Pedobacter sp. W3I1: one gene and its partner. The protein of the gene in region 1 binds, or shares a complex with, the protein of each later gene. Links are inferred from orthologs where the notes say so. Each region holds a gene or a part of one and is shown on either strand. Other genes may lie near its edges.

What was found.
Region 2: the proteins of lpdA (region 1) and QF042_RS02835 are in contact, whole or in part, in a crystal structure (PDB 1EBD), measured with the Geobacillus stearothermophilus proteins. The link is inferred for Pedobacter sp. W3I1 from one-to-one orthologs. Residues at the interface, in WP_049624544.1 of Geobacillus stearothermophilus: Pro340, Ser341, Asp344, Tyr345, Arg403, Asp406, Val408, Glu431, Ala432, Gly433, Asp438; in WP_033016211.1 of Geobacillus stearothermophilus: Ile130, Ala131, Met132, Pro133, Arg136, Arg140, Glu141, Asn155, Arg157.

Annotation. Positions count from the first base shown.
Region 1 is NZ_JAUSXN010000001.1:6,071,693-6,074,838, reverse strand. The notes cover bases 1-2,814. They hold lpdA (dihydrolipoyl dehydrogenase), read left to right. Parts: upstream 1-611; coding sequence 612-2,018; downstream 2,019-2,814. Other genes in these bases: QF042_RS24800 (choice-of-anchor I family protein), read left to right, coding at 2,361-2,814; QF042_RS24810 (VOC family protein), read left to right, coding at 46-402. Outside these bases: more of QF042_RS24800, read left to right, coding at 2,815-3,146. UniProt on the Escherichia coli protein: Lipoamide dehydrogenase is a component of the glycine cleavage system as well as of the alpha-ketoacid dehydrogenase complexes.
Region 2 is NZ_JAUSXN010000001.1:655,073-658,382, reverse strand. The notes cover bases 11-2,988. They hold QF042_RS02835 (pyruvate dehydrogenase complex dihydrolipoamide acetyltransferase), read left to right. Parts: upstream 11-651; coding sequence 652-2,325; downstream 2,326-2,988. Other genes in these bases: QF042_RS02830 (DUF885 family protein), read left to right, coding at 2,488-2,988; pdhA (pyruvate dehydrogenase (acetyl-transferring) E1 component subunit alpha), read left to right, coding at 11-621. Outside these bases: more of pdhA, read left to right, coding at 1-10; more of QF042_RS02830, read left to right, coding at 2,989-3,310.

The DNA of each region.
Region 1 (3,146 bases):
CAAGTGCAGCTTTTCGGAAAAATACCGATTTTTGAAATAAAAAATATGCTAACAGACATTAACCCAAAACTTCCTATGCGTGATAAGGCAATCACCAGAGATTTTTATGTAAATAAATTAGGTTTTAAAGACATTGGAAGCACTGATTTTAAGGATTACCTCATGGTACAAAAAGACCGTGTTCAGATTCACTTTTTTCTATTTGAAACCCTTGATCCGAAAGAAAACTATGGGCAGGTTTATATCCGTACAGATGATATAGAAGGGCTGTACAAATCCATGCTCGAAACTAAACAAAGCATTCATCCGAATGGGAGCTTGCAAACCAAGCCATGGGGACAAAAGGAATTTGCAATGCTCGATCCTGATAATAATTTACTCACTTTCGGGCAGGGCGTATAAGTTGATCGATTAATCGTTTATTTTTTATAGTCTTAAAGTAAAATGTTTTCGCAAGTTTATCAACCCATAGACTTTTGCATAACGATTAACTATTCTATTGACCATCAAACCATATACTATGAATTAATTACCAATGACTATTCCCTAATCTACTTTCAGCTTTCCGCCTTTTTTCCCTACATTTGGCTAATCAAAATTCTCATAAAATTATGCAATACGATGTCGTTGTTATCGGTTCAGGGCCGGGCGGTTATGTAGGCGCAATCCGTTGTGCTCAGTTAGGTTTAAAAACTGCAGTTGTCGAAAAATATAAAACTTTTGGAGGTACTTGCTTAAATGTAGGTTGTATTCCATCTAAGGCTTTATTAGATTCTTCAGAGCATTTTCACAACGCTGCTCACACCTTTACTACCCATGGTATCAACTTAAAAGATTTAAAGGTTGATATGAAACAAATGATCGCCCGTAAAGATGATGTTGTTGCCCAAAATACAGCAGGTATCACTTATTTGTTCAAGAAAAATAAAATCGATTCTTTCGAAGGCGTTGGCTCTTTTGTAGATAAAAATACCATTCTGGTAACTAAAGCCGACGGCTCTACAGAAACGTTATCCGCTAAAAACGTAATCATTGCTACAGGTTCTAAACCTACAGCGTTACCATTTTTACCAATCGATAAAAAACGCATTATTACCTCAACCGAGGCTTTAAATATTAAAGAAGTACCAAAAACGATGGTGGTAATCGGTGGTGGTGTAATTGGTCTGGAGTTAGGTTCGGTATACGCCCGCTTAGGTACAAAAGTATCTGTTGTTGAGTTTTTACCATCTATTATTGGCACTATGGATGCTGGTTTGGGTAAAGAACTTCAGCGTGTGTTAAAGAAAACTTTAGGCATGGAGTTTTACATGGGCCATAAAGTTACCGGTGCTACCACTAAAGGTAAAACGGTAACCGTTACAGCTGATACCCCTAAAGGCGAATCCATTTCTTTAGAAGCCGATTATTGTATCGTTGCGGTTGGTCGTACGGCTTATAGCGAAGGTTTAGGTTTAGATAAAATCGGGATCACGGTTGAAGAACGAGGCAAAAAAATCCCGGTTAATGAGCATTTAGAAACTTCGGTTAAAGGTGTTTATGCTATTGGTGATGTAATTACCGGTGCCATGTTAGCGCACAAAGCAGAAGATGAAGGTACTTATGTTGCCGAAACCATTGCAGGTCAGAAACCGCATATCAATTATAACTTAATCCCTGGCGTGGTTTATACCTGGCCAGAGGTTGCTTCTGTAGGTTTAACCGAAGAGCAGTTAAAGGAAAAAGGTGTTAAATATAAAACAGGTTCATTCCCTTTCAAAGCCAGCGGACGTGCAAAAGCGAGTATGGATACCGATGGTTTTATTAAAGTTTTGGCTGATGCTGCTACTGATGAAGTTTTAGGTGTACACATGATTGGCCCACGTGCTGCAGATATGATTGCAGAAGCCGTTATTGCAATGGAATTCCGTGCTTCTGCAGAAGATATTGCACGTACCTGCCATGCGCATCCAACTTATACCGAAGCCTTAAAAGAAGCTGCACTTGCTGCAACCGATAACAGGGCAATACATATTTAATATAGTACAATCGTCATACTGAACTTGTTTCAGTATCTGTTTTTAAATGATTAGCAATCCCGGTATTTGTACCGGGATTTTTTGTTTTAGCGCTTCTACCGTCATTTCGAGTGGAGTGCAGCGAAGTCGAGAACCCGAAGGCTCTGCGAAGCAAAATCTGTCTAGATAGATCTCTCCATTCCACTGCGTTCCAGTCGAGATGGCGATGGGTTTCGCTTTACTCTTTCTCCTTTACTCTTTTTGCTTTCGTCTTTATCTTTTCTTAATAAAATGATAACAAACAACGCCTAAAAACTAGCGTTGTGTGCGGCTATTTTTGCAATTCAGATATTAAAAAAAACCATGAACTGTAAAAAACTATTTGGTGCAATCCTTATTGTTTCATTGGCATTTACTGCCTGCAAAAAAGATCCAACTGATGATCCGATTGTAGACCCTCCGGTCGAAGCTATCGTTCCTGAAAAAATCGACAGCTTTAAAGAAACCGCTTCTATTGATTTGGGTGGAGAATTTGCTTCAGAAATTTCTGCTTACGATCCCTTAACAAAGAGATTGTTTGTAGTAAGCAATGATGGAGGTGCCAAAGTTGACATTGTTGATATGAGCAAATATCCAACAGTTACAAAATTGCAGACTTTAATCTTTGCAAGTAACGCGGGGATTAACAGTGTGGCAGTTAATAATGGTTTATTGGCAATCGCCTTAAATGGTGCAGATCCGCAGGGAAATGGCGATGTAGTGGTATTAAAAACATCAACTTTAGAAGAAGTTAAAAAAATCACCGTTGGTGCTATGCCCGATATGGTGACTTTTAGCCCTGATGGAAACTATATTTTATCAGCAAATGAAGGCGAACCAAATGATGCTTACACTGTCGATCCAAAAGGAAGCGTTTCAATCGTCAACATAAAAGATAACTACTCGGTTAAAACATTAAATTTTTCTGCTTTCGAATCGCAAAAAGCAACATTGCTTGCAGGTGGTTTCAGGATTTATGGCTTAAATGCAAGTTTTGCACAGGATATCGAACCTGAATATATTGCAGTAAGTGCTGATTCTAAAAAAGCCTACGTTACCTTACAAGAAAATAATGGGGTTGCTGAAGTAGATATTCTTGCTGGAACGATT
Region 2 (3,310 bases), 5.4 Mb from region 1 along the record:
GGTGCTGGCGTTGCTTTTGCAGAAAAATACAAAGGAACTGATAATGTTAACATTTGTTATATGGGCGATGGTGCTGTGCGCCAGGGTGCATTAAACGAAACTTTTAACATGGCCATGCTCTGGAAATTGCCTGTTATTTTTGTTTGCGAAAACAATGGTTATGCAATGGGTACCTCGGTACAACGTACGACTAACATGACCGATATTTATAAAATAGGTTTAGGTTTTGATATGCCATGTGCACCAGTTGATGGTATGGATCCGGTTGCTGTGCACAATGCAATGGACGAAGCGATTCAACGTGCACGTAAAGGTGAAGGACCTACTTTCTTAGAAATGAGAACTTACCGTTACCGTGGTCACTCCATGTCAGATCCGGCAAAATATCGTACCAAAGAAGAATTAGAAGATTATAAAGCAAAAGATCCGGTTGAGCATGCAAGAGAAACTATTCTTAAAGAAAAGTATGCAGATCAAGCCTGGATTGAAGAGGTAGAAGCTAAAGTAAAAGCAATTGTAGATCAGGCAGTAAAATTTGCTGAAGAATCTCCTTGGCCTGATGCATCTGAATTATATAAAGATGTATATATGCAACAGGACTACCCTTACGTAATGGACTAATATTAATAAGATTTCAATTAATTAGATATAATGGCTGATGTAATTAAAATGCCCAAAATGAGCGACACCATGACCGAAGGGGTTTTGGCAAAGTGGCATAAAAAAGTGGGCGATAAAGTGAAAAGCGGCGATGTTTTGGCAGAAGTAGAAACTGACAAAGCAACAATGGATATGGAATCTTATTGGGATGGTACGCTTTTATACGTAGGTATAGAAGAAGGAACAGCTGTTCCTGTTGATGCTGTCATGGCCGTTATTGGTAAAGAAGGCGAAGATTATAAAGCAGCACTGGAAGCAGAACAATCGGCAAGTCCGAAGTCTGAAAGCAAAGATGAAGCCCCTAAAGCTGAAGATAAAAAAGAAGAGGCTGCACCTGCTCAAGGCGGTGGCTTAAGTGAAGAAGAATTAGCAGCAAAAGGTGTTACGGTTATCCGCATGCCTTTGTTAAGCGATACCATGACTGAAGGCGTAATTGCCGAATGGCATAAAAAAGTTGGCGACAAAGTAAAAGATGATGATGTTCTTGCTGATGTAGAAACCGATAAGGCAACTATGGAAGTAATGGGCTACGCAACAGGAACTTTATTACACATTGGTGTAGAAAAAGGCCAGGCTGCTAAAGTAAACGGAATTATCGCCATTGTTGGTCCTGAAGGAACTGATGTAAGTGGAATTTTAGCTGGAGGAGCTCAAAGTCCAAAGGCTAAAGACCAAAGCGAAGAGAAAGCAGAGACCCCTAAAGAAGAAAAACAAGCTATAAGCGCTGATACAAGTGCATCTGCTCCAATTGCAGAAAGCGCTTCAGATAGCCGTGTTAAAGCGTCTCCTTTGGCTAAGAAAATTGCTAAAGATAAAGGGATCGATTTAGCACAGGTTGCAGGTAGCGCAGAAGGTGGTCGTATCATTAAAAAAGATATCGAAAACTTTAAACCAGCTGCTGCTCCGGCAAAAGCAGAATCTGCATCAGCTCCTGCTGAGAAAACTACAGCTGCTGCGCCAGTTATTCCTACATTTGTTGGTGAGGTTAAATACACCGAACAACCTGTTTCGCAAATGCGTAAAGTAATTGCAAAACGTTTAGCTGAAAGTTTATTTACTGCTCCACACTTTTACCTAACGGTAAGTATCGATATGGACAATGCAATGGCTGCACGTACAGCAATCAACGCAGTTGCTCCTGTTAAGGTTTCTTTCAACGATATCGTAATTAAAGCAGTTGCCGTTGCACTGAAAAAACACCCTGCTGTTAACTCATCATGGGGTGGCGATAAAATCAGGTTTAACGAACATACCAACATTGGTGTAGCTATGGCTGTTGAAGATGGTTTATTGGTACCAGTAGTGCGTTTCGCTGATGGCAAATCTTTATCACACATATCTGCAGAAGTAAAAGATTTTGGTGGTAAAGCAAAAGCTAAAAAATTACAACCAGCAGATTGGGAAGGTTCTACTTTCACCGTTTCTAACTTAGGTATGTTTGGTATTGACGAGTTTACTTCAATTATCAACTCTCCTGATGGTGCCATTTTATCAGTAGGTGCTATACAACAAGTTCCGGTGGTAAAAAACGGCGCTGTTGTTCCTGGTAACGTAATGAAATTGACTTTAGGCTGCGATCACCGTGTGGTTGATGGCGCAACCGGAGCACAGTTCTTACAAACCTTAAAAGGTTTATTAGAAGAACCAATCAGATTATTAGCTTAATGTATTTGTCATGCTGAGCTAGCCTGCACTGAGCAAGTCGAAGTGAAGGATCTCATTATAAATTTAAAGCCATCCTAAGGGATGGCTTTTTTGCGTTAAGGCGAACACTAGCAAATGGTGACTTAATTTCCTATTTTTGGTTAAAACCTTAAACCAAAATAAATGAAAAAGATATTTCTTTTTGCAGCCTGCATCACGGTAGTGATCGCTTGTAAGCAAAAAAGCAATTCGGATGGTACTGTAGAAAATAAAACTTTTGCTGCCCTATGTGAACAATATTATCAGGATGGACTAAAACTGAATCCCCTTAACGCTACCTACATTGGCGATGAGCGTTATAATGATCTTTTAGCCAACGATGGGTCGCAAGCTTATATTAAAGAATTTAAAAGCTATAACGAACGTTATTTAGATAGCCTGGGCAAATACGATCGGGAAAGCCTAAGCGCAAACGACAGATTATCTTTCGATTATTTAAAAGATCAATTGAATATTAATATCGAAGGATTTAAATATCACTTCGAATACCTGCCGTTTAACCAGATGTTTGCTTTGCCCTTAACCATTGGCCAGTTTGGTTCCGGTACGGGCATACAGCCTTTTAAAACGGTAAAAAATTATGAAGATTGGTTAAAACGGATTAATGCATTTTCGGTATGGGCCGATACCGCTATTGGCAATTTTAAAAAAGGTGCTGCCGCCGGTATTGTATTGCCAAAAGCATTGGTGATAAAAATGATCCCTCAAATGCAGAGTATGGTTGTGGCTACACCCGAAGAAAGTTTATTTTACGGGCCAATTAAATTAATGCCAGCAAATTTTTCTGCAGCAGATAAACAAAAGTTAACAGAAGCTTACCGAAATTCGATCACCAAAGTAATTATCCCGACCTATAAAAAGTTGGGCGATTACCTGCAGAACGAATACCTGCCAAAATCAAGAACTACCTCTGGTTATTCTGCCATGCCAGGTGGTTTGGCCTGGT